3 regions of the Sodalis sp. C49 genome follow, and region 1 is predicted to be linked to each of the others. Evidence: predicted binding sites of a transcription regulator. Region 1 holds the regulator's gene; each other region holds the start of a gene.
The links. The regulator Fur, encoded in region 1, represses iron uptake genes when iron is present. The targets are predictions, from matches to a motif close to ATAATAATGAGAACNACTATCAA.
Positions count from the first base shown of each region.

Region 2: the regulator Fur is predicted to act here: its motif matches at 7,835-7,857, upstream of exbB (tol-pal system-associated acyl-CoA thioesterase).
Region 3: the regulator Fur is predicted to act here: its motif matches at 8,505-8,527, upstream of fhuE (ferric-rhodotorulic acid/ferric-coprogen receptor FhuE).

Region 1 is NZ_CP163303.1:2,121,647-2,132,022, forward strand. Features, by position in the region: gene ABUK12_RS09605 (YbgA family protein) at 1-398, opposite strand, end outside; gene kdpE (two-component system response regulator KdpE) at 760-1,440, shown strand; gene ABUK12_RS09615 (DUF3861 domain-containing protein) at 1,461-1,766, opposite strand; gene ABUK12_RS09620 (PadR family transcriptional regulator) at 1,753-2,352, opposite strand; gene pgm (phosphoglucomutase (alpha-D-glucose-1,6-bisphosphate-dependent)) at 2,583-4,226, opposite strand; gene seqA (replication initiation negative regulator SeqA) at 4,254-4,787, opposite strand; gene ABUK12_RS09635 (alpha/beta fold hydrolase) at 4,991-5,755, shown strand; gene ybfE (LexA regulated protein) at 5,963-6,262, shown strand; gene fldA (flavodoxin FldA) at 6,441-6,956, shown strand; gene fur (ferric iron uptake transcriptional regulator) at 7,312-7,782, shown strand; gene alsR (transcriptional repressor AlsR) at 8,346-9,233, shown strand; gene alsB (D-allose transporter substrate-binding protein) at 9,255-10,190, shown strand; gene alsA (D-allose ABC transporter ATP-binding protein AlsA) at 10,248-10,376, shown strand, end outside.
Region 2 is NZ_CP163303.1:4,433,815-4,444,190, reverse strand. Features, by position in the region: gene ABUK12_RS20085 (autoinducer 2 ABC transporter substrate-binding protein) at 1-360, opposite strand, end outside; gene ABUK12_RS20080 (EAL domain-containing protein) at 678-2,270, opposite strand; gene ABUK12_RS20075 (helix-turn-helix transcriptional regulator) at 2,707-3,438, shown strand; gene ABUK12_RS20070 (acyl-homoserine-lactone synthase) at 3,641-4,270, opposite strand; gene ABUK12_RS20065 (carbapenam-3-carboxylate synthase domain-containing protein) at 4,493-5,161, shown strand; gene ABUK12_RS20060 (SDR family oxidoreductase) at 5,416-6,315, shown strand; gene exbD (TonB system transport protein ExbD) at 6,376-6,801, opposite strand; gene exbB (tol-pal system-associated acyl-CoA thioesterase) at 6,805-7,761, opposite strand; gene metC (cystathionine beta-lyase) at 8,188-9,414, shown strand; gene ABUK12_RS20040 (DedA family protein) at 9,505-10,170, shown strand; gene ABUK12_RS20035 (AraC family transcriptional regulator N-terminal domain-containing protein) at 10,197-10,376, opposite strand, start outside.
Region 3 is NZ_CP163303.1:3,538,111-3,548,486, reverse strand. Features, by position in the region: gene ABUK12_RS15965 (MmgE/PrpD family protein) at 1-1,386, opposite strand, end outside; gene ABUK12_RS15960 (polysaccharide deacetylase family protein) at 1,379-2,353, opposite strand; gene ABUK12_RS15955 (polysaccharide deacetylase family protein) at 2,346-3,191, opposite strand; gene ABUK12_RS15950 (ABC transporter substrate-binding protein) at 3,260-4,087, opposite strand; gene ABUK12_RS15945 (amino acid ABC transporter ATP-binding protein) at 4,115-4,879, opposite strand; gene ABUK12_RS15940 (amino acid ABC transporter permease) at 4,891-5,757, opposite strand; gene argH (argininosuccinate lyase) at 5,773-7,212, opposite strand; gene ABUK12_RS15930 (LysR family transcriptional regulator) at 7,379-8,362, shown strand; gene fhuE (ferric-rhodotorulic acid/ferric-coprogen receptor FhuE) at 8,669-10,376, shown strand, end outside.

The sequences.
Region 1 (10,376 bases):
GTATACAGGCCGACGCCGTTTTTGCGCGCGCCGGCGCGATCGTAGACCCTGACCCGTTCCATTCCGCAACTGGGCGATTTGGCGCAGACGATGTACCCGCAGAGATCGCCCAGCGTTTGCACCTGCTGCTCGGAAAACGACTGCATCGGCTGCGTCAGATCGTCGTCGTTTTGGTTTTTGCCGGTGCGCATGGCGATGCGGCCTTGCTCGTCCCTGACCAAGCGCAGCGCCGGCCGGGGGGTGGGCAAACCGATGGCCATTTCGGGGCAGATGGGCGCAAAACGCACGTAGGGAGCCAGTTCGTCCATGGCAAACGCGAAGCGGCGGTGTCCGCCGTCAAAACGGACTTTTTCTCCCATCAGGCAGGCGCTGATGCCGACGGGGATTTTATTGCCCATGCATGACTCCCACATATGATCGATCGTTAAGCAAAGCGTAGACGATTATCCTCCGGCCCGCGGCGGGTTTGCGACAAAAGTCCCGCAGGTTAAAGCGCGGGCCGCCGATGCCGGCGTAGCACGAAGAGTGCGCTTTTTTAGCCCATAAAGCGTCTTGTTTAGCGTAATTTTACGCGCCGCGCCGCACGCTTTGCGCGGTTGCGGCAATGTTCCCCGGCCGACGCGGGATCGTATAGAGATAAAGATTCACCGCGCGGGGATATACGCGGATAATACCCAGGCGAGCAGGCGCTTTTTTTATGTTACCCTGCCGCTGGACGCGCCCGCCCGCTATGACGCCACAGGAGGAAACGTGAGCACCCTGACCGCCAATATCCTGATAATCGAAGATGAGGACGCCATCCGCCGTTTTGTCCGCCAGGCGCTGGAACGCGAAGGCTACCGGGTATTTGAGGCGGCCACCATGGAGCGCGGCTTGCTCGAGGCGGCCAGCCGCAAACCAGATCTCATCATGCTCGATTTGGGGCTGCCGGACGGCAACGGCGTGGATTTTATCCGCGATTTACGTTTGTGGAGTTCAATCAGCGTCGTGGTGCTGTCGGCCAGAAGTGACGAACAGGATAAAATCGATGCTCTGGACGCCGGCGCGGAGGATTACCTGACCAAGCCCTTCGGCATCGGGGAACTGCTGGCGCGCGTACGCGTCGCGCTCCGGCGTCCGCTGCGCGGCGATGAAAAGCCCGCGACGGTGAATTTTGCGGCGGTGAGCGTGGATCTGGCCAACCGCCAGGTGACACGTGACGGCGAGCTGTTGCATTTAACGCCCATCGAATTCCGCCTGCTGGCCGTCCTGATTGCCCATCAGGGCAAGGTCCTCACCCAACGTTATCTGCTGGGAGAGGTCTGGGGGCCCAACGCGGTGGAACACAGCCATTACCTGCGCATTTACATGGGCCATCTGCGGCAAAAGCTGGAGCGGGATCCGGCCCAGCCCAACCACCTGCTGACCGAGACCGGCATCGGCTACCGTTTTATGCCCTAGGCGGCTGTATCAGCCTGGCGTTAACCCGCCGCGCCCGGTCCCTTCTTCAACAACTGCATAAAATCGCGAAACGGTTCACGCAGCGGCGCAAACAAGGGATGTTTGCGATGTTCCATCATCACCTCCGAGAACAGCTTGAGGCCGATGGCGAAAGACGCGGTTTTCTCAGGTCCGAAGGCCAAATCCTCCCGCCCCTGTAAGCGCGTCGCGATGCCCAGGATTTCATCGTGGTTTTCAACCTCGAACGACAGCGCGGGCATATCCAGCGGCTGGCCGTGTTTATCGGCGATGGGCGCCACGGTAATTTTGTATTTATATCCCGCCATGATTTTCCTCCGCCGGCGCCGCCAGCACCTGCGCTATAGTATTAACCGCCTCCAGCAAGGCGGTGTTTATCCGCTCGACCTGCGCCGGCGTCAGGTCGGCGCGCAGCATATTGCCGCGTAACAATCCCTTTAATTGCCGCATGCTGTCGGTTATGCCCGGGATCAGGCTGCCTTCCCCGCGTTTGCCTGCCTGGGCGAGCCGCTCGAACAGGGCGGTAATCGCCGCCTGATGCCCGGCCAGCTCTTCCTCGCCCGCCGGGGTAATCTGGTAGTTCTTACGGCTCTGGCCTTCGGCGGTGACCGACATCAGGAAGTCCTGATCCACCAGCAGGCTCAGGGTCGGGTAAATTACGCCTGGACTGGGAATGTACAACCCGGAAGAAGCCAGCTCGATTTCCTTGATCAGCTCATAGCCGTAGCTGGGTTTGCGGGCCACCAGCGCCAGCAGGATCATGCGCAGATCGCCATGGCCGAACAGACGCTGCGTCCTGTGTTCGCCGTCATGGTGCCCGTGGCGCTCATGGTGTCCCCTGCCGCCATGCATACCGCCACGGTCGTGCAAGGCATAATGATGATGATAAAGCATGGTTCTCTCCCGGTTATTTAGATATATCTAAATTAACGTATAACAAAAAAAAAGCAATAAAAGATATATCTAAATGAGGATTTTTTTATCTGCGCGCCAGTATCACCGGCTGCCTGGCGGCGCTGAAACGCAAAAAAAGGCGCTGATAAATCAGCGCCTTGGATAATGAAAGCTCCCCCGTAACGGCGGGTATGGCGGCGGCGCGAGATGCGCCGACCGCCGGGCGGGCCTTATTGTGCCCCGGCCAGTACTTCGCCGACGATTTCCACCGCCTCGCGTTCGATTTGTTCCCGGTGCTTAGGCCCCAGGAAGCTTTCGCAATAAATTTTGTAGGCCTCCTCGGTGCCGGACGGCCGCGCGGCGAACCAGCCGTTTTTGGTCATCACCTTCAGGCCGCCGATGGACGCGCCGTTGCCGGGCGCCTCGGTCAAGCGCGCGGTGATGGGGTCGCCGGCCAGGGTGCTGGCAGAGACCATTTCAGGCGACAGCTTGGCCAAAACGGCCTTCTGCGCGTGGGTGGCCGACGCCTGGATGCGGTTATAGCTGGGCGCGCCGAAACGTTGCGCCAGTTCATCATAGTGCTGTTGGGGATTTTTACCGGTGACCGCGGTAATTTCCGCCGCCAGCAGGCACATGATGATACCGTCTTTATCCGTGGACCAGGGCTTGCCGTCAAAACGCAGGAACGAGGCGCCGGCGCTCTCTTCGCCGCCAAAACCCAGGGTGCCGTCGAACAGGCCGTCGACAAACCATTTAAACCCGACGGGCACTTCCACCAGACGGCGGCCCAGATCGGCCACCACCCGGTCAATCATTTCACTGGAGACCAGGGTTTTGCCCACCGCCACGTCGGCGCCCCACTGCGGACGGTGCTGGAACAGGTAGTTGATCGCCACCGCCAGGAAATGATTGGGGTTCATAAGACCCGCCGGGGTAACGATGCCGTGCCGATCGTAATCCGGATCGTTGGCCAGGGCCAGGTCGAACTTATCACGCAGCGACAGCAGGCCGGTCATGGCCCATTGGGACGAACAGTCCATGCGGATAATGCCGTCGTGGTCGAGATACATAAAGCGGAAGGTCTGGTCGATTTGCTCGTTCACCAGCGTCAAATCGAGTTGGTAATGCTCGGCGATGCGCTGCCAATAGGCAATGCCGGACCCGCCCAGCGGATCGACGCCCAGTTTCAGTCCCGCTTTTTTGATGGCCGCCATGTCCACGACCTCGGCCAGCCCCGCCACATAGGACTGCACCAGATCCTGCGCATGGATATGGCCGCTGTTCCAGGCCGCGTCCAGCGACTGGCGCTTAACGCCGCGCAAATCGTCCGCCAGCAGGGCATTGGCGCGCTCTTCGATCACTTTGGTCAGATTCGTGTCCGCCGGTCCGCCGTTAGGCGGATTGTATTTGATGCCGCCATCTTCCGGCGGATTATGGGACGGGGTGATGACAATGCCGTCGGCCTGGGCGCCGCCGGCGCGATTGTGCGTCAGGATGGCGTTGGACACCGCCGGCGTCGGGGTAAAGCCGTTGTCCTGCTGGACGATGATTTCCACGCCGTTGGCGCTGAGTACTTCCAATACCGAAATAAACGCCGGTTCGGACAGCGCATGGGTGTCCTTGCCCACATAACACGGGCCGGTAACGCCCTGCCTGGCGCGCTCTTCGGCAATGGCCTGGCTGATGGCCAGGATATGGGCTTCATTGAAACTGTGGCGCCCCGCGCTGCCGCGATGGCCTGAAGTACCGAATTTTACCGCATGCGCGGTGTTGCCCGGCTCCGGACGCAACACATAATACTGCGAGGTTAACTGCGCGACATTGATTAAATCGCTTTGCCGGGCGGGCTGCCCGGCGCGGGGGCTATTAGCCATCGGTGCTTCTCCCTTGCCTGCTGTTGATCAAATGGTACCGCAAACTTTATCGGTCAGTTCCACGGGGAACTGCATTGCCAGCATAATGTGTTCCACCATGCTCCGTTTACGATCGGTGTTGGTGTTGGTGATAACCCAGTAGGGCGTTTGCGCTACCTGCTTGGGTTTAGTATGGCTGCCATTTTGCAATAATGTCTGCTCATCAGCGGCAAAATAAGTACGGGTGCGGCCGTGCAGGATATCCGCCGCCTCGGTAAATTCGGCGGGCGACAGGCTATACAGGGTGGACAGCACCAGCATAAAACGATCAACCGCCTTGCGCTGCTCGGCGTAGCTGTCGGAAAGGAGGAGCTCACGCATGGCGCGCACGCGATCGCGGGTCGCAGACACGGCCTGCGTCTTGAGGGGCGTTTCCGGCGGCGGCGCACTGCGCGCTGCGGCGCTGGCCTGAGCATTAAATTTCAGCATCCGGCGTAAAATATCCGAGGCGCTTTCGCCGATATGCTGCGTATGGCTGGCGATATAGCGGTAAAGGTCTTCGTCGACTTCAATTGTTTTCATCTTTATCCGGGGCTTTCTTCTCATAAATCAATCAAAAGGATTATACAAGCTAAACCGGCCCCGCGAATAGCGCTAGTATCCGGCTTCGGTAAAAAGTCGGAATTTCCCCCGAGGGCCTTCCTGGCGCCGCCGCTTTTTTTACGGCCGCGGGACGGATAACTCATGATAGGCTATCAGGCTCTGTTATCGCCATGAGGATCAGGATGAAATTACACTATCGTCTGCAACCTGCCCGGCAGCCGGGTGAAGCACTGCCGGTGATATTGCTGCACGGGCTGTTCGGTAGCCTTGATAACCTGGGCGTGCTGGCCAGGCCGCTTGGGGAACACCACGCCACCCTGCAGATTGATCTGCGCAATCACGGCTTGTCCCCCCATGACCACGATGCCGGTTACGCCGCCATGAGCCGGGACGTGATCGAATTGCTTGATGCGTTGCATATCGACGCCGGTCACCTCATCGGCCATTCCATGGGCGGCAAGGTCGCCATGACCCTCGCCGCCCAGGCGCCCGGCCGCGTTGCGCGGCTGGCGGTTATCGATATGGCGCCGGTGGCCTACCCCACCCGTCACCATGACAACGTCTTCGCCGCGCTCAGGCGCGTCGAGGCGGCGGGCGTCACACAGCGCACGGAGGCGGCGGCGCTCATGCGCCATGACGCCCTTGATGAGGAAACCATCCAGTTTTTGCTGAAATCCTTTCACCAGGGCCGGTGGCGGTTTAACGTCGAGGCGCTGTGGGATAACTATCCGGCGCTTATCGGCTGGCGGGAGTCGGCGCCCTGGCTAGGGCCGGTGCTGTTTATCCGCGGTGAAAAATCGCCCTATCTGGATGACGGTTACCGCCAGGCGATCCAACGCCAGTTCCCCCGGGCGCGGGCGCATGTGGTCGCCGGCGCCGGTCATTGGGTTCATGCGGAGAAACCCGCGGCGGTCATGCGCGCCCTGGCCCGTTTCCTGGAAGAATAGGCCGGGCCGCCGCCGGGATTAGCGCCGGCGAGTTTAATATTGTCGTTTGCTACCGGGCTGGGGTAACATGGCCCGCTGTGTTTTATGGCAGCCCCGGCGTACATAAAACATAACGTTACGGGCGATGCGCGTCCGGCGGCGTAGCCAGCCACGCCGCCGGCCGGGGTTTGCCCGCCTGCTTCTTGATGCACAATCCCTTCATGACCTATGGCAAAAGAACAAACGGACCGCACCACCCTGGATTTATTTATCGATGAGCGGCGCCCGGGAAGACCGAAGACGAACCCCCTGTCCCGCGATGAGCAGTTGCGCATCAACAAGCGTAACCAGCTGCGCCGGGATAAAAAGCGCGGCCTGCGCCGGGTGGAGCTGAAAATCAACGCCGAGGCGGTGGATGCGTTAAATGAGCTGGCCTACCGGCAAAACCTGTCGCGCAGCGAGCTGATCGAATTGATTTTACTGGCCGAGCTTGAACGGCAACAAGGCGCGGATCCGCATCCGGAATAAACTTGCCGGCCCGGTAAAGCGCCATCCCGTCCAGGGCCCAAGGCCGCGGACGGGGCAAATTTGCGACAAAACCCGGCCGGCGAGTTTCTCCCCGCATAAGGGTCTGCTATGATTGCCGCAGAGCATCGCTGATTCTGTTACGGAACATATCCATAATATTTAAGAGGTTTTCAAATTCATGGCAACTGTAGGCATTTTTTTTGGCAGTGACACCGGCAATACCGAAAATATTGCCAAAATGATTCAGAAGCAACTGGGTGCGGATGTTGCCGAAGTTCATGACATTGCCAAAAGTAGTAAAGAAGACCTGGCGCGGTTCGACACCCTGCTGCTCGGCATCCCGACCTGGTATTACGGCGAAGCGCAATGTGACTGGGATGATTTTTTCCCCACCCTGGAAGAAATAGATTTCTCCGGCAAAAAAGTGGCGCTGTTCGGCTGTGGCGATCAGGAGGATTACGCCGAATATTTCTGTGACGCCATGGGCACCATTCGCGACATTATCGAGCCCAACGGCGCGACCATCGTCGGTCACTGGCCCACCGCCGGCTATCATTTCGAAGCGTCGAAAGGACTGGCGGACGACAATCACTTCATCGGCCTGGCCATTGACGAAGACCGCCAGCCCGAGCTGACCAATGAACGCGTGGACGGCTGGGTGAAGCAAATCAGCGCTGAATTGCAGCTCAGCTAAAGTCAAGCCGTGCGGGAGGGTGCCGTCGCGACGGCGCCCGGCAAGAGAATCGGTTGCCGTCATGGCGTCGGGACGGCGCCGCCAACCTCACTGATAACTAAATCCTTTCAAATTAATAGATACAAGTTTTTAACTTTTATCCACAACGCGGTACAATAGCGCAGCGGTTCCACCCTTTTTAGCAAAATGTTGCAGAATTCGCCCCCTGAAACGGGCTATAGTTGTTAACAAGGCGCGGTTTTCATTTTGGACAGGCAGTCTTATAATGAGACGGCGTCACATTTTTCGGGCCGACCGATGTTATAGGCTAAGCTAGCCTACAATCAGATTATCAAAGTAACAGGACTAAACCCGCATGACTGACAATAATATTGCATTGAAGAAGGCCGGCCTGAAAGTCACCCTTCCCAGACTGAAGATTCTGGAAGTGTTGCAAGATCCGGAATGCCATCACGTCAGTGCGGAAGATCTGTACAAAAAACTGATCGATATGGGTGAGGAAATCGGCCTGGCCACGGTATATCGCGTGCTAAACCAATTTGACGACGCCGGTATCGTAACCCGCCACAATTTTGAAGGCGGCAAATCCGTTTTTGAACTGACGCAACAGTATCATCATGACCACCTGATCTGTCTGGACTGCGGCAAGGTTATCGAATTTCGCGACGAGTTCATCGAAGCGCGCCAGCGTGATATTGCCAAAAGGCACAATATCAAGCTGACCAACCATAGCTTATATCTGTATGGGCATTGTGAAATCGGCAACTGCCGCGAAGACGAAACGCTGCACGATCACGCCGATATGCTCAACGGCGTAAAAGAATAACCGCGGCGCGGTCCGTTTCTCCAAAGCGGCTGTTATCGCGCCGCTTTCTCACCCTGCAACGATTTTTTTCAATGAGGCTAAACGCCGCCCGTCCCCTTCCCTGGTAACGTTTCCTTCCCGAAGCGCGTCGACAAGCGTCGTATCCGCCAATCACCGCCGTGCTCACCGCCGGCAAACTCCAGAAAACTTCACAGAAAATAAAAATAAATAAAGAATAAATTGAGGCCCTGCGACGCTTTTTTGGGCTCGTCTGCGTAATACATTGAAACGCCAGCGTTTTTATTGCGATTTTTTCACCGGGTAAATTATTCTGTGAATATGATGATAAAGCTATTTTTCGCTGCCAGCAGTAAGCGACAACAAAAGATACATTTTAATTATATGATTTTATTGAATTAATATAGCCAAAAATACCTTCCTGAAATTAACCCGGATCGGTGACTCGATTTTTACACAAAAAGTTAATTTATAAATTAATAAAAAACGTGAAGTTCGCAGCAGATTTTAAACTTTCGCCATGGTGATATAGTGACAGGCAATGTTAATCACCAGAGATAGTCCAGATGAATGATGCGGAACTGCAAAACGATATGCCGCGCGGCATAGGCATTGCTCCTTATATTCGTATTAAACAAGAAGGCATGACTGAAAACGAAAGCCGGATAGTGGAGTGGTTTTTATCTCCCGGCAACCTCACCGACGTCTCGGGGATCAAAGAGGTGGCCCTGAGTCTGGGCCTGTCGGAAGCCATGATTGTCAAGGTGTCGAAAATTCTCGGTTTCAGCGGCTTTCGCCAGCTGCGCAGCGCCATCGTCGAGTACTTCGATCATGCCGACCATGATATCACCGCCGAACTCTCGCCCACCGACAGCCCGGAGGATGTGGTCAACAAAGTGTTTAACCTGACCGTACGCACCATTGTCGAAGGCCAGGCGATAGTCGACGCCAACGTCATCCAGCAGGCGGCCCAATGCTTTTTTGCCGGCCATCAGCGCGAGCTGTACGGCGTCGGCGGCTCTAATTCCATTTGCGCGGACGTGCAGCATAAATTCCTGAAAATCGGCTTGCGTTGCAATGCCTACCTGGACGCGCATTTGATGATGATGTCGGCCTCCCTGTTGCAACCGGGCGATGTGGCGTTGGTGGTATCCCATTCGGGCCGCACCAGCGATCTGAAACGGGTGGTGTCGATTGCCAAGGATAATGGGGCCAAGATCATTTGTATTACCCATAGCAGCAATTCCCCTATAGCCCAGCTGGCTGATTTTAATATTTGTTCACCGGCGCCGGAAACGCCGTTATTAGGCAGAAACGCTTCGGCCCGTATTTTGCAGCTTACGCTGCTGGATGCGTTTTATGTCTCGGTAGCGCGGCAGGATATCGAGCTGGCGAATAAAAACCTGGAAAAAACGAGTTCCATTACCAAGTACCTGAAGCGTGATTATAAATAATTCTCTTTTGGAGATAGAATAATGAATAAATTTCTTAAATTGGCCGGTGGCGCCGCCTGTGGACTGATGTTGTCCACCGTGGTCCACGCGGCAGCCGATTACGCCGTTGTTCTTAAAACATTATCCAACCCTTTCTGGGTAGAGATGAAACAAGGCATTGAGAAAAAGGCCCAGGATCTCGGCGTGACGGTGGATATATTCGCGTCACCGTCGGAAGGCGACTTCCAATCGCAATTACAATTATTCGAGGATTTAACCAATAAGAATTATAAAGGCATCGCCTTTGCGCCTTTATCGGCGGTGAATCTGGTGATTCCCGTCGCCAAGGCTTATCAGAAAGGGATTCACCTGGTTAACCTCGACGAAAAAATCGATTTAGCCAGCCTGGCCAAGGCCAAGGGCAACGTCGAAGCCTTTATCACCACCGATAATGTCGCGGTCGGCGCGAAAGGCGCCAAATTTATCATCGACAGCTTGGGCGCCCAGGGCGGCGAAGTGGCCATTATCGAAGGCAAGGCCGGCAACGCCTCTGGCGAGGCGCGGCGCAACGGCGCGACCGCGGAGTTCAAGGCCAACAGCCATATCAAGCTGGTGGCCAGCCAGCCGGCGGATTGGGATCGCATCAAGGCGCTGGACGTGGCGACCAATGTGCTGCAACGTCATCCCCAGCTGAAGGCCTTCTACTGCGCCAACGATACCATGGCGATGGGCGTGGCGCAGGCGGTGGCCAACGCGGGACAGACCGGCAAGATCCTGGTGGTCGGCACCGACGGTATTCCCGAGGCGCGCAAGATGGTCGCCCAGGGCATGATGACCGCCACCGTGGCCCAGAATCCGGCGGAAATCGGCGCCAACGGCCTGGCCATCCTGGTGAATACGGTGAAAGCGGGCAAGCTGATTGCGCTTGATGCCCAGCCGAAAATTGAAACCGTCGATTCTATATTAGTCACCAAATAGTCCAGGTGCCGCAAGACCGCCTATTCCCGCCGTCTTGTCATTAATCCGGAGAGTAATATGAGCACTCCATATATTAAAATGGAGGGGATCGCCAAATCCTTTGGTCCCGTCCAGGCGTTGCAATCAGTTGACCTGGAAATATACCCTAATGAGATACATGCTTTATTAGGTGAAAACGGCGCCGGC
Region 2 (10,376 bases), 2.3 Mb from region 1:
GGCAAACTGCTGGTTGTCGATAATTTCGACATCCCAATTGGCGCTGGGCTGGCCCGGCGATTCATTGGTTAATACCACGATGCCCGCCGCGCGCGCTTTTTTAAATACCGGCTCCAGCACATCGGCATCATTGGGCACGATGGTTATGGCGCTGACTTTTTTGGCAATCAGGTCTTCAATGATTTTCACCTGTTGGGGAGCATCGGTACTGGACGGCCCGACCTGATAGGCATTGACGGAAAGGTCCTTACCGGCCTGGGTGACGCCTTCGCCCATACGGTTAAACCAGGGCATGCCGGCGATTTTGGAGATATTGACGATTTCGGACTGCGCGGCAAAGGCGCTGGACGCGCTCAGCATCAGGCCCAGGCAACCTGCGGTTAACCAGTTGTGCAGGGTATTTGTTTTCATTTTATTTATCCTCATGAAGCAATAAAGGTAGGAGTAGCTAGAGTTAAAATTTACAAAAAGGCCATGGAGAACAGCGTTAAAATTAAAACGCTTTTTCAAAGCGTTATATTAAAAAAATAGAGACTTATGCGAAGAAAACGATTGAAATATGGAAGGATACGGAAAAATTATCCATATACATATTGGCTGTATATATGGATAAATAAGGCACTATTTTTGTTTGGGATTAAGCTCACAAAACGATTATAAAAAACCAGCAAGCCGGATTATGGTGCTATAGCTGTGGCGGCATGGCGCGCGTGTTCCTCGCGCATATACAGGGAAAATTGCGTCAGCGCCATCGGCCTGGAGAAAAAGTAGCCTTGCTGAAAGAACACCTGTTTATCCAGCAAATACGCCTTTTGCCGCGCGTTTTCCACCCCTTCGGCAATCAGCTTCATATCCAGCTTCACCGCCAGATCGATAACCACGTCCACGATAATCCGGGAAGTGGTCTCCTCTTCAATCATCGCCACGAAGGATTGATCGATCTTCAGGAAATCGATATTCATCTTGCTCAGATAGGACAGTCCGGAATATCCCGTGCCGAAGTCGTCGATGGCAATCGCCACCCCGAGTTGTTGCAGCTCGGCCAGCACGGCCAGCGTCGTATCGTTGACGTCGATAAATTGCCGTTCCGTCAGCTCCAGTACCAGCCGGATATTTTTATCCTGCACCGTCTGCAAAAAAGTCCGGCAATCTTCCACAATCTGCCGGTCGGCAAGATGGTTAGCCGAGATATTGATGGCGACATGCAGCCTCTCCCGCCAATGCACCGCGCTATCGGCAATCACCGTAGCTACCTGCTGCATAAGCTGACGCGTTAAGGGAATGATGAGGCCCGATTCCTCGGCCAGCGGGATAAATACCTCGGGAGAAACAAATCCGTCCGTGGGATGCCGCCAGCGCGTGAGGATCTCCACGCCGGCGCAACGATCGTTGGCCACATTCATCACCGGCTGGAAATAGGGTTCAAACTCATTACGCTTCAGCGCCAGGGCCATATTGGTGCGAATGGACGTGGTAGCCGCCAGCCAGTTGCGGATAAGCAGCGACATGACCAGGCAAACCACCACTGAAAACAGGATTATGACGGCATACGTATCGACCATATAGTCAAAAAACTGACGTTGGGTAATGGCGATGCTCAACGCAAAAGGAAAAACCCGCGAAACCCGGTTGACGGCGATAAACCCGGTTTGCAGCTTGTCAGATGGGATCAGCCGCCCATCAGGCGACAGGGATTGATTCTTTATGCTCAGGAAAATCCGGTTATTGGATCCCACCGCATCCATCATATAATGCATATATTGCGTATCAATGACCACGCTGACGCCGTCATTGCCGCGATGCTTGCGCAACACGATGACGGCAATGCCGGGAAACAGGAGCGTGCCGGCGCGCAGCTCGATTTCCGGCGTCAGATCGCGCATTTCCGCTGCGTATTTGCGCGGCTTCATATTGGGCGGCGCCGGCACCGGGGAGCAATACACCAGGCCTTGATGATCCAGGATAACGGTGCGCACCAGCGAATGGCGCATGTTGATCATGCGTAATCGATCGACGATCTCCGCGCAAGGTCGGTTCAATAACATGATGGCTTCATCGGCCGTTGCGTCGGCGTCGTTTAATAGCGTGTCGACAAAGGCCAGCGTACTGCCTATCTCATGATCGGCGCGGGATTTCAACGTCTGGTAAGCAAAAAAACTAATGAGAGAAACGGAAAAAATAAAAAAGCACAAGGGAATGATTACCCAAAAGAGCATGCGATACTTGTTGGCGATTTTTGCTATGATCCTGCTTTTCAGGCTGATAGGCATTGTGCGTTCCCTACTCCTCGGCACATCCCCGGGGGAGATGCAATCCCGCGTATTCGCCTCTGCGAAACTGTGGTAACTGGTTTGAGTATACACCCAGTTAATTATTTCACTCCTAATGCTTCGGGCAGGGAGGCGATATCACAGGAGCAGCTTGCCTGGGATTATACGGACGGCCAGGCTGGCCGGCAAGCGGACAACGCCGGGCACAAGGCGCAGACAGAAAGTATCTTACACGATGAATAATATAAATTAAAATAATTAGCTTTATGCTTATATATATAATGATTTTTTTAGCGGGACGCATTTTCTCATTGACCGAATCTGTTAACTGATTTACTATCGATTAAAATAATATTATATAATAAAAACCTGCATTTCAATGTATTAAATATATCCCAGATCATTAACTAAACTCAGCTAAAATGATGAGATTCATATGCTTCTTACTGCAAATTCAATCAGGAAAAATGAACACAATCTTATCATTAAAAACATTAGCGATACTATTTTTCGTGAATTTCGCTTTCCGGCGCAAACCCGGTTTGCCTACGCCGTGATTAACAAAAGATACCCGAAGCCGCCGGTTATCTACTCCAACTATCCGGAAAAATGGATAGAGAAATATATCAATATGACATTATATAAATACGATCCCGTTGTCTTATTGGCGCGAAAAAGCATCATGCCCTTCGTGTGGGATGACAAAACGCCATTATTCAATAGTAGCGCCTATAGTAAAATTTTCTCGGCCGCGAAAGAATATAATATCCTCAGCGGTTATACTTTCCCACTGCACGATCATGAAAATAATCTGGCAACCTTAACCCTGTACGCGGAGGAAGAATGCGCGCTTCTCAAACAGCGCATCGAGGAGCATAAAAGAAATATCCAGCTGCTGCTGCTCTCCGTCCATGAGCAATTTATGCTCATACATCCCTATCATGCGCTGCCTGAGAGAGATGAAAGAACGTTAACCACCCGGGAAACCGAAGTCCTTCGCTGGGCAAGCCTCGGGAAAACCTATGGCGAGATTGCCATCATCATGGGCATAACGGAGAGTACCGTTAAATTCCATATCAGTAATGTCATTGTAAAACTTGGCGTAGTGAATGCCAAACACGCCATTAAAAAGGCATCTGACCTGCAACTGTTGAATACCCATGAATAATTGCGGCGGCGTCAAGGCAGCGGGCAATGACTGGCGCCGTCATCATCGGGAAATCGTTATGAATAATGGCGGTGGACATTGTCATGCCATGGTTACAGACCCATCCCGACCGTTACCTATTATCATCTTATTTAATTGAAACGACATTGACAATAAAACACTTAAAATAAACCCTGGCATGACCCATGATGCACCTAAGCGCTCAAAGATAAATAGGCCATTTTTTCAGATAACTTCCCTCACAATAATAATGACGGCGTATATATTTGATCAACGCGTCCTGGCTGTCTTCACCGATGCCGAGACGCAGCAAATATACCGGCTCTTTTTTTTCCGATAATCCGGTACTCTCGATCGCTATATTCCAGCCGCTCCGCTTAAGAATGGTATACATTGATTTACTGCATACCGTCATTATTGCCTGCTTACCAAGCATTCGGGCATAATTCACCATCCCCAGGAACAGCAAATGGCAAAACGGCAGCTTTGTCTCGGCAAGGTCCTTTACCCGCCCTTTATCAACAAAAAAGCGGCTGGACTCAATCAAGGCACCGTCTTCAGGCGCCTGATAATTAAAAAAATCCTTAAAAGGGCCCGTAATCATATTCGGCTGGTCCATGGTTATGAAACGCACGCTGCAGACGATTTCACCGCCATAGCATCCTAATAAATAATGGGTGTGTTCATTATCATAGCCGTCAAATTCCCGGTCTCCGACGCAGGTGACCTGCCAGTCCAGGCGATCCTTGAAGGTTTTTTTACGCAGCAGATATAATTCATCGAGTTTATCATTGATAATATCCTGGTACTTAACACTAATTAAATTAAACATAGTCCACCCTTTTATGATTATATATTAATGCTCTTTGATTTAACTTAATACAAAGTTAATTTATGGTATCAGTTAAGAAAAGCCCTAACAACCTGTACTAAAGTACAGGCAATAACTGTACTTAATACTAGCTTTTTACCCGTATCGATAACGTGTAATGTCTTTGCAACCGGTTATTTTTTATAACAGTAATTAGCATAATTAATAGTTACAAGAGGGTGTATGAGCAATCGTTTTTGTGTCATCCTTAACCAAGGAAATAATATCTTAACCATCACATCACGTCCGCACGGAAAAATACATCGGTTAAGGCAAGGCCAATTATTTATCGGTGACGGCACACCCTATAAGACGTATAATCAGGGAGATGAATCATGGCATATTATCGGCCATATCGACAACCTGCCGCTGCTAAATTACTTATTATTCAATTATTACCCCTCCGGCGCCGATCCGATCAGCGAAGAGATCATCAGCCTGGCGGTGAAGCGCCACGGCATGAGCATCATTGCGCTGCTGAAAGGTGATTTTTGCATTATCCATGAAGACGCGGAAGGTAACCTTACGCTGGTATCAGAAGAGGAAGACGAGTGGTGCGCGCCGGCGGGCGCTGATACCATCGCGGGATCCGCCGCGATAAAAGATGAAGGCCCCTGCACGCCGGCGGGCGCGTATTCGTTCTACAGCGCGAACGGCAACACAAACCATTGCGACGCCGTGCCGGCATGCCTGAGTCCCGCGGGCGAATATTTGGGGCAGCGCCGTATATGCGTCACACGCTGGCGCGAGCACAATTTACATTTTATCCGCAGCTTCCGCAGCCGCGTGGACCCGGGCAGCAGGAGTGTTAACAGCGACAATCCGCCTGATGCCAAGGGTTATTTTTTCTAGACCTTGATCATTATTACTCTCTTATTTTTTTGAATAAAAACCCGGGTAATTTTATTAATTTATAGCATGGTAATTTAGCCAATTGGAACATATCCATTAATTTTAAATAAATATTAATGCACCTGTTGGCATTTTTATGATTATTTATAATTGAGATTAAAATAATCGCTCAAAATTTTTATATTCGACAAATCCGGAAAATCAACTAGGCTTAGGTTTAAATAGGTATGCTTATTATTTAAAAGGAGAGAAAGATGGCTGATTTTGATCAATATACCATGCGTAATCCCGTGACCCAATATACCCGGGAGGACTTTCCTGAACAACGCCAGGACGCGCCCGGACTACAATCCGACATGACCCCGGTTCCTGATTGCGGTGAGCAAACCTATCGCGGCAGCGGCCGCCTGGCCGGACGCAAGGCCTTGGTTACCGGCGCTGATTCCGGCATCGGACGCGCCGTGGCCATCGCCTATGCCCGGGAAGGGGCGGATATCGCCCTGGCATATCATCCCGATGAACATAAAGACGCCGAACAGGTAGCGGAACTGATTAAGGAAGCGGGACGCAAAGTATTTATGCTGCCCGGTGATTTAAGCGACGAGTCGGTAAATGTCAAAGTGGTGGAAGATGCGTACAACCAACTGGGCGGCCTGGATATCCTGGCGCTGGTGGCCGGGAAACAAACGGCGGTGGAGGATATTGCCGATCTGACGACCGAACAGTTCCGCAAAACGTTTGAAACCAATGTTTTTTCACTGTTCTGGATGACCAAGGCGGCGTTGCCGTACCTGCCCGCCGGCGCGTCCATCATTACCACCTCGTCCATCCAGGCCTACCAGCCCAGTCCGTCGTTACTGGATTACGCGGCCACCAAAGCCGCCATCCTGAACTTTACCCGCGGACTGGCTAAACAGGTCGCCGCCAAAGGCATCAGGGTTAACTGCGTGGCGCCCGGCCCCATTTGGACCGTATTGCAGGTGTCCGGCGGACAGCCCACCGAAAAGCTGCCTTCATTCGGCACGCAGACCCCGCTTGGCCGTGCCGGTCAACCCGCCGAACTGGCGCCCATCTATGTCTATCTGGCTTCGCAGGAATCCAGCTACGTCACGGCCGAAGTCCACGGCGTCACCGGCGGCAATCACTTAAGCTAACCGTTCCATGGCGGGCCAGGCCCGCCAGCACCGGCTCAAAGCCGCCGAATTCACAGCAGCCTAGCGCTTGCCGCCGGATTCCGCCCCAACCAACCCCACCTTGAAGTACCCTCCCTGGCGCAGGTTATCCATTACCGACATCAAGGTCTCGTAATCAACGCTTTTATCAGCCTGGAAAAAAATCGTGGTGTCTTTATTGCCCTGGGTCAGCGTATCCAGCGACGTCGCCAGGTTAGCCGGTGTGACGGGTTGATCACCGAGGAACAACTGCTTATCCCCTTTTACCGACAGGTAAACCGGCTTTTCCGGACGCGGCTGCGGGGCCGCGGTGGAGTTGGGCAAATCCACCCGGATATCCACCGTTGCCAGCGGGGCGGCCACCATAAAAATAATCAACAACACCAACATCACGTCGATAAACGGCGTCACGTTGATATCGTGCATCTCCCCGTCGCCGTCAATGTCTTCATTCAAGTGCATTGCCATCGCTTAACCTATCCGAAACTTTGCCACGGCATGCGCGCTTTGACGCCCGGCGCTGGCGGCCAGATCCAAATCACGGCCCAATAACAGGAGAACCTGCGCGGCGCAATCTCCCACCATGGCTTTATAGCCGGCGATAGTGCGCGCAAAAATATTATAGATAACCACGGCGGGGATAGCGGCGAACAGACCGATGGCCGTGGCCAGCAGCGCCTCGGCAATGCCCGGCGCCACTACCGCCAGGTTAGTGGTCTGGGTATGGGCGATGCCGATAAAACTGTTCATGATGCCCCAAACGGTGCCGAATAAACCGATAAACGGCGAAATGGCGCCGATGGTGGCCAGAAAACCGTTGCCTTTACCCATCGCGCGGCTGGTGGCCGCGACGCTGCGTTCCAGCCGGAAGGCGACACGCTCTTTAATGCCGTTGCTGTCGTTAGACTCGGCGGAGAGATCCAGCTCATTTTGCGTCATGGCCAGCAGCCGGCCGGCGACGCTGGCTTCTTTAAATGCCGCCGCGGCCGAAAAAGCCTCGTCCAGGCTCTTCACCTCCGCAAGCGACGCCATCTCGCGGCGCAGCCGGCGTTTCGCCGACGACAGTTCGGCGCTTTTACCAAAAAACAACGCCCAGGTGATGATGGAGGCAATCAGCAGCCCAATCATCACGGTCTTGACCACCACATCGGCATGCTGATACATACCCCATACCGACAGATCCATCTGCGGCAGCAACCGCTGGCCGGAGGCGTCGACAGGTATCGCCTGCGGCAACCTTTGCGGCGCGGCGACGGCGGCGGTTCCCATCGGCGCGGGGGCGGTATCCGGCGCGGCGGCGGCGGCCGGCCCTGTCAGGCCAAATACCATTAGCGTCGCGACGGACATGCCACGCAACACTGCGGATAATGAATAAGCACGTCGCTGCGCCCTTTGGGACAGGACCTGGACCCGTTGTAAAACAGCCATTTTCACGCTGCGCCTCCACCTAAAACTTTGCTAAAAAATAATCCAGCCAGAATGATAGCAAACAGAACGGGAATTGATAGTGGTTCTCATTATTATTTGTATCAACCATTCTTGCGCCACCGACAACCCGCGATAAAATTTATCCTGCGCTCATCAACCTAATAACACCTCGCCGTGGAAAATAACGTTATTAACACTTCGGTTAAAGAACCGTTCAGTTCCCGCACGCGCGGGTTACGGCGGCGGCGGCGCTTATGCCGGATCCCTCTTTTTAAATCAAAATTAATATTATTATAAATCGTTTCAGCCCGGCCAAAACGCCTGCCGCCGCGGCGTATTCATGTTAACGTAGCACAGCGAACACCGGCGTCATTGCGCCGGTGGACCCTTCAGTACAGACAATCAGTTAAAGGCGTAGCGTGGATAATGAAGGCTAAGAAAATCGAGACGGCGTTGATTACCGCCGGCAGGGATAAAAAATATACCCAAGGGTCGGTCAATGCGGTTATCCAGCGGGCCTCGTCGTTGGTCTTTGACTCGGTCCAGGCGAAAAAAAAAGCCACCGCCGGACGTGCCCAGGGCGAGCTGTTCTATGGCCGGCGCGGAACGCTGACCCATTTTTCCCTGCAGCAGGCCATGGTGGAACTGGAAGGCGGGGCGGGATGCGCCCTATACCCCTGCGGCGCGGCGGCAGTGACCAATGCCATTCTCTCGTTCGTCTCGGCGGGCGACCATATCCTGGTTACCGGCTCAGTCTATGAGCCGACCACGGATTTTTGCCGCCATATCCTGGGCAAGCTGAATGTCGCCACCACCTGGTTCGATCCGCTGATAGGCGCCGGGATCGCCGCCTTAATCCAGGAAAACACGCGGGTGGTATTCCTGGAATCGCCGGGGTCCATCACCATGGAAGTACAGGATATCCCGGCGATCGTGAAAGCCGTTCGCGCGATCAACCCCGATATCGTGATTATGCTGGATAATACCTGGGCGGCGGGCATTTTGTTGCCGGCCCTGGAACTGGGCGTGGATATTTCCATCCAGGCCGGCACCAAATATATTATCGGTCACTCCGACGCCATGCTCGGCACGGCGGTCGCCAACGACCGCTGCTGGGATCAGTTGCGCGAACAATCGTATTTGATGGGCCAGATGGTGGATGCCGATAGCGCGTATATGGCCGCGCGCGGCCTGCGCACCCTGGGCGTGCGTCTTAAGCAACACGCCGAGAACGGCATGCGGGTAGCCTCCTGGCTGGCCGGCCGGCCGGAAGTGGCGGTGGTCAACCATCCGGCGTTGCCCAGCTGTAAAGGCCATGCGTTTTTTGTCCGTGATTTTACCGGCGCGAGCGGACTGTTCTCTTTTGTGCTGAAAGCGCGTCTGAGCCAGGCGCAACTGGAGTATTATCTCGATCACTTCATCCATTTCAGCATGGCTTATTCATGGGGTGGTTTTGAATCGCTGATCCTGGCCAACCAGCCCGAGGACATCGCGGCTATCCGCCCCGCCGGCGGAGTCGACTTTACCGGCACCCTGGTCAGGCTACATATCGGCCTGGAAAATACCGATGACCTTATCGCCGATCTTGCCGCCGGTTTCGCCAGGATTGAGGAAGCGTCTCATCGCGCATACCCGGGATCAGGTCTAAAATAGTTAATAAATATTGTCTGATTGCGTACGCGATCGAGGACAGACAGGGATGTTAACGTTAAGCTGCCAATAAAATGAGATAAGCAGGTAGAGATGAGCGTATTACATGAGATTATCCGCGCGCTTTGGCAACAGGATTTCGCCGCCCTGGCAAATCCGCGGGTAATCGGGATAGTTTACTGTGTGATGTTCGCCACCCTATTCCTGGAAAACGGATTGCTGCCGGCCTCGTTTTTACCCGGCGATAGCCTGTTGCTGCTATCGGGCGCCATGGTGGCGAAGGGGGTGATGGCGTTTATACCCACCCTTATCATCCTTACCGTGGCGGCAAGCCTGGGCTGCTGGTTCAGTTATCTGCAGGGCCGCTGGCTCGGGGATACCCGTATTGTCCGCGGCTGGCTGCTGCACCTGCCCGCCCATTACCATCAGCGCGCCTACGCGATGTTCAATCGCCATGGCCTGATGGCGCTGCTGGTCGGCCGTTTCCTGGCGTTTATCCGCACGCTGTTGCCCACCATGGCGGGAATTTCCGGCTTAAGCAGCACCCGTTTCCAGCTGTTTAACTGGTTAAGCGCCCTGATATGGGTCGGCACGCTGCTGACGCTGGGATTCGCCATCAGCCATGTGCCCTTGGTAAAACACCATGAAGACCAGGTGATGATGATCCTGATGGTGCTGCCGCTGGTATTGCTGTGCAGCGGGCTGGTAGGCACGCTGGTGCTGCTGCTGCGCAAACGCAAGGTCAAGGATGCCGCCTAGCCCCCTTTTTCTCCTCCCGGCGGGGGTTATATCTGCAACGCCGGGTTATGTCCCGGCACGCGCACGCGCGCCACGTCTTCCCGGGGCGAGATACCGAAATAACGTTTAAACTCCCGGCTGAACTGCGAGGGGCTTTCATACCCCACCTGCATGGCCGCGGTACCGGCGTTCAGTCCGTCATGCAGCATCAGGATGCGCGCCTTATG
Region 3 (10,376 bases), 1.4 Mb from region 1:
CAGTCTGGCCAGCGCGCCGATATCCGTTTCATGCTCCAGATCCATTCCCATGGCCCACAACGTCTGCGCCTGGGTGGCCGGCAACGCATGAGCCGCCAGGGATAAAAATTTATCCCGCAGCTGCCGGTCGCTGACGGGATTGGCCGGATTGCCGAGCGCGATGTCCACCCGCAGCGTCAGGCGATCGCCCTCGCGGGTATGCAGGGTAATTTCCGGTTCGCCGTCCGCGCTTAGCGCCGGATCCACCCGTAATTCGATGCGGGCCATCATGGCCAGCAGCCGGGGGTCCCGACGCTGCTGTTCCCCATAGGCGTCCAGGCCCGCGTGACCCAATACCAGCCGCGCCGCCACCGCATAGGGCAGGCTCATCTGCGCGGCCGCCAGCGTCTGCAGATGCATATTGCCGCACATATCGTTAAGAAACGGGCAGAGACGGACCTCGATTTTTTCAATTTCCTGATAGCCGGCATTAAGCCTGCCGAGCAACAGACCGGCGGCGTCAATCGCCGCATGGGTGCCGCGACAGGAGGCATAGGGTTTTATCGAGCAGCGCTCCAGCTTCCATATCCGCGCCAGCTCATGTGTTAGCGCCCCGGGAGCGGCGCCGGCGGCGGCGAAGGTGGACAGGAAACCGCCCCAGCGATCGTCAAACAGCGCCCCGGGACCGGTGATACCCCGGCGCGCGCTGAGCGCCGCCAGTACGCCGCCCTCGGCGGCGCGGCCGGCATGCAGTTTTTTACTTTGCGAGCCGTCGTGAATAAATCCCCACAGTCCGCCGCTGAAGCTGCCGGCAATACCCAGCGCGGAGCTGGCCTGCGCGGCGTCCAGTCGCAGCAGGCTGGCCGCCGCCGCCGCCGCGCCGAACACGCCGCAGGTGGCGGTGGAATGCCATCCGGCGCCGTTATGGGCGGCATAACCGCCGCAGGCTTCCAGTACCCGGCGGGCAATGTCATAGCCTATGACGGTCGCCAGAATCAAGGCCTTGCCGCTGACCGGCTGCGGGCACAACGGCAACACCGCCAGCAGGGCGGGGATTACCACCGCGCCGGAATGGTCGCAGCCGCCGGTATCGTCAAGCTCCAACGCATGGGCGGCCACGCCGTTGAGCAACGCCGCGTTGCGGGCCGAGGTTGCCAGTGAGGTGCCCCAGACTACCGCCTGCGGCGCGGCGCCTTCCTCCGCCAGCAGCCGGGTCATCTCCTGCGCCACCTGGCTGCCCGCGCCCGCCAGGCCCGCCCCCAGGGTATCAAGAATATGCCGTTTACAGCGCGCCACCAGCGCCGGCGGCAGCCGATCGAAGGAGGTATTAGCGATAAAATCCACCAGCGCCTGCTGGGGATTGGCCGCGACGGGTGCGCCGGTGTTCTGCAGTGGTGCGTCAGTCATGGGGCATCCTCTTCGGTAACTCCCCTGTGGGGAAGGGGCCGGCAGGGTTTTCCCGCCCGCGATGGCGCCGCCAGACTTCGGCCGGATGCGCGGGATCGTTATCCGGCTGGCTGCACCGCCACCAGTCGGCAACGTCGCCGGCGGTGGCGATCCAGACGTCGGAATGCGCGGCAATATAATCAAGCAGTTCGCCCAGTACGCCGATGCGGCCGGCGGTGCCGATCACCTCGGGATGCAAACGCAGGACATAGCACAGACCGAAGCGGTAAAATCCGTCGAAATCCATCTTCATATTGCCCAGGGTCTGGCTATAGGACGCGATGCGCGACTGCGCCGGCGGCACCGCCGGGCTGAGGTTAAAGGCAAAATAGGGTTCGTCTTCCAGCTCATAGTGCAGCGGCAGTTCCACCAGCCGGGGCGCGGGTACCGCATCCGCAGGCGAGTGTAAGGGAATAAAAAAAGGCAGATCGTCGCCGCGCCAGCCCGAGGTCCAGCATAGGCCTTCAGCCACCAGGGCATCGGGCAGGCCGTCGGCCCAATTGCCCGCCGGCAGGCGAAAACCCCGCGGCGCGGCGCCGGTTATATTGGCGATGGCGGCGTTGCCGCGCCGCACGCTTTTTATCTGCTCCGCCAGCGTCAGGGCGTCAAACGATTCAAACCGATAGCCGCGGCCGGCAAGCTCATGGCCGCCCTGCCGGATTTGCCTTATCCGGTCGGGATGTTCTTCCGCCACCACGCCCGGCACGCACCAACTGGCGGGGACGTTTTTTGCCGCCAGCAGCGCCAGTAAACGATCGATGCCGCGCAGGGTGCCGTAGCGCCATACCGACAGCGTTTTTTCCCGGCCGGCCACCGCCGGCACCTGGCTCAGGATGCCGTGGATATCATTAAAATCAACCGTCACCGCCACGGCGCAGCGTTTGCCGCCGGGCCAGCGGCCCGGGGATAAACCCGCGTCATTATTCATTGCCATGCTCCTGTAGCCACCAGCGCGCCACATCGCGGCAGCGGGCGAACCACACGTCGTCGCGCCGGCGCAAATGGTCAAAAAACCGGTCGAGCAGCATAATGCGGCCCGGTTTACCGGAAATCTTCGGATGGAATAATGTGGTCAGGCTCAGGCCTTCGTCCATCGCGCCGTCAAATTCGCGGCACCAGTTATCCAGCGTCAGCGCATAACCGGCGGTGCGATCCAGGCCCGAGGGAAAGTTCGGCTCGCGGGTATAGGCCAGGGAGGCATAATCGTCCATCTCCCAGCGTCCGGGGATTTCCACCAGCGGCCGCGGCTGTCCCGGCACCCGTATCAGATAAGGCCGGTCATCACCGCGCATGCTGCTGGAATAGGTTACGCCCGCGTTGAGCAGCATCGCCGGGGTTTCCTGGTGCCAGTCGCCGGACGGCGTACGAAAGCCCTCGGCGCGAACGCCCAATACCTGCTGGAAAATATCCCGGGATGTGTCCATCACCCAACGCTGCTGTTCAGGACTCAGGGCATAGAACGACTCATGCCGGTAGCCGTGGTAGGCCACCTCGTGACCCTGCTCCACAATGGCCCGGCACTGCGCCGGCCAGTTCTCCACGACCCAGGCCGGCACAAAAAACGTGGCGGGCAGCTGGTGCGCCTTGAGCAGATCGAGGATGCGCCCCAGCGCGCGGAAAGGACCGTAGCCGCCGAAGGTAAAATAATCCGCTTTGCGCCAAATGCTGCCGTTCAGCATGGCATCGCCGGTAGGGCCGTCGACATCGAACGCCAGCGCCATACAGCCCGTTTTACCCCCGGGCCAGCGGGTGGAAGTAGAAGACATGATTACGCGCTTTCTCCGCTAACAGGCCGCGCGGCCGCAAACCGTCCACGCGGTAAAACCACGACCGGTTATTTGCCGCCGTTGATGGTGACCTCGGTTACCGCGCCGTCCTGCATGCCCCATTTCGTCAGTATTTTCATGTAGGTGCCGTCGGCAATCATCGCGGTCAGGGCCGATTTCACGCCGTCGATAAGGGCGCTGTCGTCCTTGGCGATGCCCATGCCGGTGACCTGGTAGGCAAACGCCTTGCCCAGCGGTTTATAGGTATTTTTCTCCAGGTTCATGATATACGGCAGGGTTTCGCTGCCCTGCACCACGCCGTCGATGCGGCCCTGGCGCAGCTGGGTACGGGCATCGGCAGTGCCTTCCGCGCCCACCACCACGATGGCCGGTTTACCGGCGGCCTCGCAGTTGGCCTGGCTCCAGGCGGCAATTTCCGCTGGGAAGGTGGTGCGCCGGCTGGTGCCGACCTTCTTGCCGCACAGATCCAGCATCTGGTTTATTTCACTGTGGGCGACGGTGGTGTAGAACTGCGGCCCGCTGTGGTAATAATCCACGAAGGTCGCTATGGGCTGGCGGGCTTTGGTATCGGTCATGCCGGAGAGGATCATATCGATGCGCTTGGTCGCCACCGCATTGACCATTTGTTCAAAGCCGATTTCCTGCCAGTTGATTTTGCGGTTCAGGCGTTTGCCGATCTCCATGCCCAGATCGTAATCCATGCCGGTCAGCTCGCCGGTGGCGGGATCCTTGAATTCCAGCGGCGGATAGTTAGGCATCATGGCCACTTTGATTTCGTCTTTTTGCGTCAGTTCTGCGGCACCGGCAGTCGTGATGCCGGCCGCCGTATTGAGCAACACGCCGGCGGTTAACAAGGACAACAGCGTTTTTTTCATGATCAGGTTCTCATTATGTAATGATGTTTAAATCAGGACGGCAGAGATAAAATTCTGGGTCCGCGGATTCTGGGGATGGAGCAAAACATCTTCCGGATTACCACTCTCAATGATCCCGCCTTCATCCATAAAGACCACGCGGTTGGCTACTTCCCGGGCAAAACCCAACTCATGGGTGACCACGATCATCGTCATTCCCTCGGCGGCGAGGCCGCGCATCACCGCCAGCACCTCGCCCACCATCTCCGGATCCAGCGCGGAGGTGGGTTCGTCAAACAGCATCAGCTTGGGTTTCATGGCCAGCGCGCGGGCAATCGCCACCCGCTGCTGCTGTCCGCCGGACAGTTCCAGCGGATAGGCGTCGCGCTTGTGGGCCAGCCCCACCCTGTCCAGCAGCGCCATGGCTTCCTCGGTGGCTTCCTTTACCGGCCGCAGCAGCACCTGCGTCGGCCCCTCGATAATATTTTCCAGGGCGGTTTTATCGGGAAACAGGTTAAAGCGCTGGAATACCATGCCGGTCTTCAGGCGCTGGCGGGCCACCTGACGGTCATTGAGCGGATAAAGCTTTTTACCCACGATGCGGTAGCCCACCAGCTCGTCATCCACCCAGATGCCGCCGCTGTCGATGCGCTCCAGCTGATTGATACAGCGTAAAAACGTGCTTTTCCCCGAGCCGGAAGGGCCGATAACGCACATAACCTCGCCGTGGTCCACAGCTAGGTTAATGTTCTTAAGCGCCTGAAATTGATCGAAATACTTGTTCACATTGACGGCGTTGATGATGTTTTTCATCGGTCCTCCCGTTAGCGATCGCGGCGCCGGGTGCCACGGCCGAAATACCGTTCCAGACGCACCTGTCCAAGCGACAGCAGAGTCACCGCCACCAGATACCAAATGCCGGCGACAAACAGCAGTTCCATTACCCGGGCGTTGGCGAAATAGATGGTCTGGGCGTTATACAGCAGCTCGGAATACTGGATCATGCTGGCCAGGCTGGTGGTCTTCACCATGCTGATAAATTCGTTGCCGATGGGGGGGATAATCACCCGCATCGCCTGGGGTAAAATAATGCGCCGCAGGGCATGCAGGCGGGTCATGCCAATGGTTTTAGCGGCTTCATACTGGCCCTGGTCCACCGACAGCAGGCCGGCGCGCACCACTTCCGAGGTATAGGCGCCCTGATTGATGCTCAGGCCGAGCAGCGCGGCCATAAACGGCGTCATGATATCGACGGTGTGAACGCTGAACAGCCCGGGAATGCCCATGACCGGGAAGATCAGCGCCAGGTTGAACCACAGCAGTAATTGCAATATCAATGGGGTACCGCGGAAAATCCAGGTGTAGCCGATAGCGACGGCGCGCAGCACCGGGTTTTGCGACATGCGCATCACCGCGATAACGACGCCGAAGATGACGCCCAGCAGCATCGCCAGGACAGACATCACGATAGTATTGCCCAGGCCGAAAAGAATGGCTTTGGCGGTCAGGAACTGGCCGACGAAGCGCCACTCGATGTTGCCGTGGGCGAAGGCATTGATCAGCAACGCCAGCAGCGCCAGAATAATCACCGAGGAGAAAATCCGGCCATAATAGCGCTGCGGCACGTGCTGATATTCGCTGAGATCGATCCTGGCGGACGGGTCGCCGCCAGGATAGCGCTGTTCGTTCATAGCCACTCCCGCCGGTTATTCAACAGAGGTTAACGTCAGACCGGCATAGCTGGTCACCCAGGCGGCCTGGGCCGCCAGTTTCAGGCGTAGCCGGGCGATTTGTTCGGCTACGCGGACCGGCGCGGTTCCGCCCCAGGCGCAACGCGCGTTGATAGCCGCCTCCAGGGTCAGGCACTGGCGCACCTCGCCGGTCAGGCGGGCATCCACCCCGGCCAGCTGATCGTCGCTGAGCTGGTGCAACGCCAGTTGTTGCTGTTCGCACAGCTGTACCAGCCGGCCGGTGATTTCATGGGCTTCTTTAAACGGCACACCCCGGCGGGACAGCCAGTCCGCCACCTCGGTGGCCAGGGTAAAGCCTTCCGGCGCCTGCTGCAGAAGTCGTTCGCGGTCGACGACCAGGGTCTCGATCATGCCGGCCATGGCCGGCAGAACCAATAACAGCTGTTCAACCGTATCCATGGCATTGCGCTTGTCTTCGATCAGATCGCGGTTATAGGACAGCGGCAGGCTTTTCATGGTGGCCAGCATCGCCGTCACGTTGCCGATTAAGCGCCCGCTTTTGCCGCGGGTCAGCTCGGCGATATCGGGGTTTTTTTTCTGCGGCATAATGGAACTGCCGGTGGCGTACGCATCATGCAGCGATACCCAGCGGAACTGGCGCGAGGCCCACAGGCAGACCTCTTCGCACAGCCTGGAGAGATTGACGCCGAGCATGCCGCCGGCAAACAGAAATTCCGCCACATGATCGCGGCTGGCCACCGCGTCGATGGAATTTTCGCAGGGGCCGTCGTAACCCAGATCCCGCGCCGACAGCTCGGGGTGCATGGCAATCGCCGAACCGGCCATGGCGGCGGCGCCCAGGGGGGACAGCGCGCAACGTTTATCCCAGTCCTGCAAGCGCTCGACGTCGCGGGCAAACGATTGGGCATGGGCCAGGAGCTGATGACCGAACACGATGGGCTGGGCCTGCTGCAGGTGGGTAAAGCCGGGGGCGATGCTGTTGATATGCTGCTGCGCCTGCTGCACCAGCGCCGTTTGCAATCCCAGCAGGGCGAGGACGATTTTCCGCGCGTTATCGCGCAGGTAAAGGCGCAAATCGTTGGCGGTCTGGTCATTGCGGGACCGGCCGGCGCGCAGTTTACCGCCCAGTTCCCCCAGCCGCTCGGTCAGCATGCGCTCAATAAAGGTATGCACATCCTCATCATCAATACTGGGCTGGATACGGCCCTGGCGGTGGTCATCGGCCAATTGCCCGATGGCCGCCACCATCAGGTCGGTTTCCCGCGCGTCCAGCAGCCCGGCGCGCTGCAATTCGTAAGCATGGGCGCGGCAGCCTTCCAGGTCGTAGGCGGTGAGGGCAAAATAGGCGTCGGGGCTGCGCGACAGCGCGCTGAGCGCGGCGGCGGGGCCGCTTTTGAAGCGTGCTCCCCATAAACGTTCTACCGGTTGTGGCATGGCATGCTCCTTTCATGGCATGGATGTTGCAATCTTTGCTTTATCCGCGGTCGGTGATGAAGACCGGAAGAAAAGAGGACAAACATCCGCTGGCCATGGCGAAATGAGATAAAAGAGGCTGTTAAATTGATAATGGAGAACGAGGGCGTGGGGGTAAATAGTTATTATGGAAAGTCCACTTTCCAAATTTGGAAACACGTCGCCAGTCAAAAGTGATATTAATCAGCAGAACATTGGCGTTGCCGATTTAAAGCTTTTGCGGGTATTCAAAACGGTAGTTGAGGCCGGAGGATTTACCGCGGCCTGCAATGAATTAAATATCGGACTGGCGGCGATAAGTAAACAAATATCCGATCTTGAAATCCGTTTCGGCATGAAACTGTGCACCCGGGGACGTGAAGGGTTTTATCTTACCGAGCATGGCAAAGTGGCTTATCTGGCGTGCCTTGATTTGTTCTCATCGATAAATCAGTTCCGGGATACGTTAAACCATGCCCGCCATGAAATATTCGGTGAATTAAATATCGGCATTATCGATAATACCATCACCGACGCGCAGTCACCGGTGGTGGGGGCGCTAAGCGAGATACACCGCCAGGCGCCCAAGGTCAGCGTGCGTCTCCATGCCACCCAGCTTGAGGAAATCGAGCGCGGCGTTATCGACGGCCGTTTCACCTGTGGCATAATACCCGTCTACCAGGAAAAACCCGATTTTGATTATTTCTTCCTTTATCATGAAATAGCCTATCTTTGCTGTTCAAACCGGCATGAGCTGTTTTCTTTGGCGCCTAACGCATTAACCAATGAGCGTATTGCCAGCGCCAGTTTAATCAGGCATTTCTACACCAATCATGGCCATCAAAATCCCGGGCTTCATTTTTCCTCTTCCAACGCCGTGGCGGTACAGGTCGAAGCGGTTACCATGCTTATCCTTACCGGTAATTATGTCGGATTTTTGCCCGCACATTATATCAGCCGCTATGAGCGCGAAGGAAAAATCAAAGCGCTCAAACCGGAGAATATCTCGGTGACCACGCCGTTTAATCTGGTGGTAAAAAGAGGCGCGGCGTTAAATTCCGTGGTGAAGTTATTTCGTGATGCGCTTAAAAATGCCGCCATCGCCCCGGCGGATCATACCGGGGCAGAATAATGCACCGGCCCCGCGGCATTGCACCACCCCTGGGCAATCGCTTAAAAGATTTATCACCCACTTGGAAAATATCCCGCAGCGCCAGTCACCTTACCGATTCCGCCCGCCGAACTGACATTGGTTAAATTTATTTACATATGTAAAGCTAATGAGTAGTATTCTCATTATCTTCTTTGCGCGCCCTTCTATGCCAGACTCATCAGGCTGCGCGGGGGCGGGAAAGAATCATAAAAGTAGCGGTCAACTCATTGATTTAACAAAACAACGGTCTTGTGGAGAAAGAGAATGTCGGCAGTGCCAGGGGTAATGAAACGTAGCGCGGGGCAACGGGTAACTCATTCAGGCTGGACATGCTCTTTGTCCCTTATTGCCACGTTGATTTCATCCTTTGTCAATCCGGCATGGGCGGATGAGCCGGCCGGCGAAAAAGCGTCTTCTGATGAAACGATGGTGGTCAATGCCCAGGCAAGCGGCGCAACCGATGCCGCCCGGCAAGATTACAGTGTGCCGGTCACCCGCGCCGGAACAAAAATGCTGCTGGTGCCGCGTGATATTCCTCAGTCCGTCAGCATCATCAGCAAACAGCGCATGCAGGATCAAGACCTGCAAACCGTGGGCGAGGTACTGACCAATACCACGGGCATAACCGCCAATAATATCGACTCCGATCGTTCAACGTATTATTCCCGCGGTTTTTTCATCAACAATTTTCTTTATGATGATATTCCCACCACCCTGAGCGACGTTTGGAACTTCGGCGACGCCGGTTCGGATACCGCCATTTATGATCGTATCGAAGTGGTGCGCGGCGCAACGGGGCTCCTGACCGGATCGGGCAATCCCTCCGCCGCTATCAATATGGTGCGCAAACGTGCCGATAGCCGCGAATTCCAAGGCTCTGTTTCCGGCACTTACGGCACGTGGGATAAGCAACGGATGGTAGCCGATCTTTCCGCGCCGCTGACGGAATCAGGCAACGTGCGCGGCCGCGTTATTGCCGGCTACCAGGATAACGATACCTGGCTTGATCGCTATCATAACCGCAAAAAATTCATTTATGGCGTTATTGACGCCGACCTGACGGATTCCACCACGCTATCATTGGGTTATGATTATCAGGAAAGCGATACCAGCAATCCCACCTGGGGCGGGTTGCCGACCTGGTACAGCGACGGCAGCCGCACGCATTTTGACCGCAGTTTTAATCCGGCGCCGGACTGGAGCTACTCCAGCCATGAGTCGAAAAAAGTTTTTGCCGATCTGACCCAGCGCTTTGCCAACGGCTGGCAGCTGCGCGTCAACGGCACCCATGCCGAAACCGATTTCGACTCCAAGCTGATGTATGCCGACGGTTTCCCGGATAAGGACACCGGCGAGGGCGTTTCCGCCTACGGCGGCTGGAATAAAGGCAAACGTAAGCTGGATTCCGTCGATACCTACGCCACGGGACCCTTTGAGCTGCTGGGCCGACAGCATGAGCTGGTGGCCGGCGCCAGCTACAGCAAACAAAATAATCATTTTTTTAACTCCCAGGCCACCATCACCGAGTCCGATATCGGCAATTATAACAACTGGAACGGCCATATCGCCGATGCGGACTGGAGTCCATGGGTTGATTATTCCAACGACACCATCCGGCAAAAATCGGTCTATACCGCGGCCCGTTTTTCGCTGGCCGATCCGCTGCACCTGATCGTCGGCGCGCGCTACACCGACTGGCGCGCCAATGGTTCGACCGCCACCAGCGATAAAGACGACGTCACGCCCTACGCCGGCCTGATTTATGATATCAACGACACCTGGTCCGCTTATACCAGCTATACCGCTATCTTCCAGCCGCAGACCTACCGGGACGCCAGTAAAAACTATCTGGACCCGACGACGGGTAAAAACTATGAAGCCGGCCTGAAAGGCGACTGGTACAACAGCCGCCTGACCGCGTCTTTGGCGATTTTCCGTATCGAGCAGGATAATGTGGCGCAAAGCGAAGGCACCTATATTCCCGGTACGACGG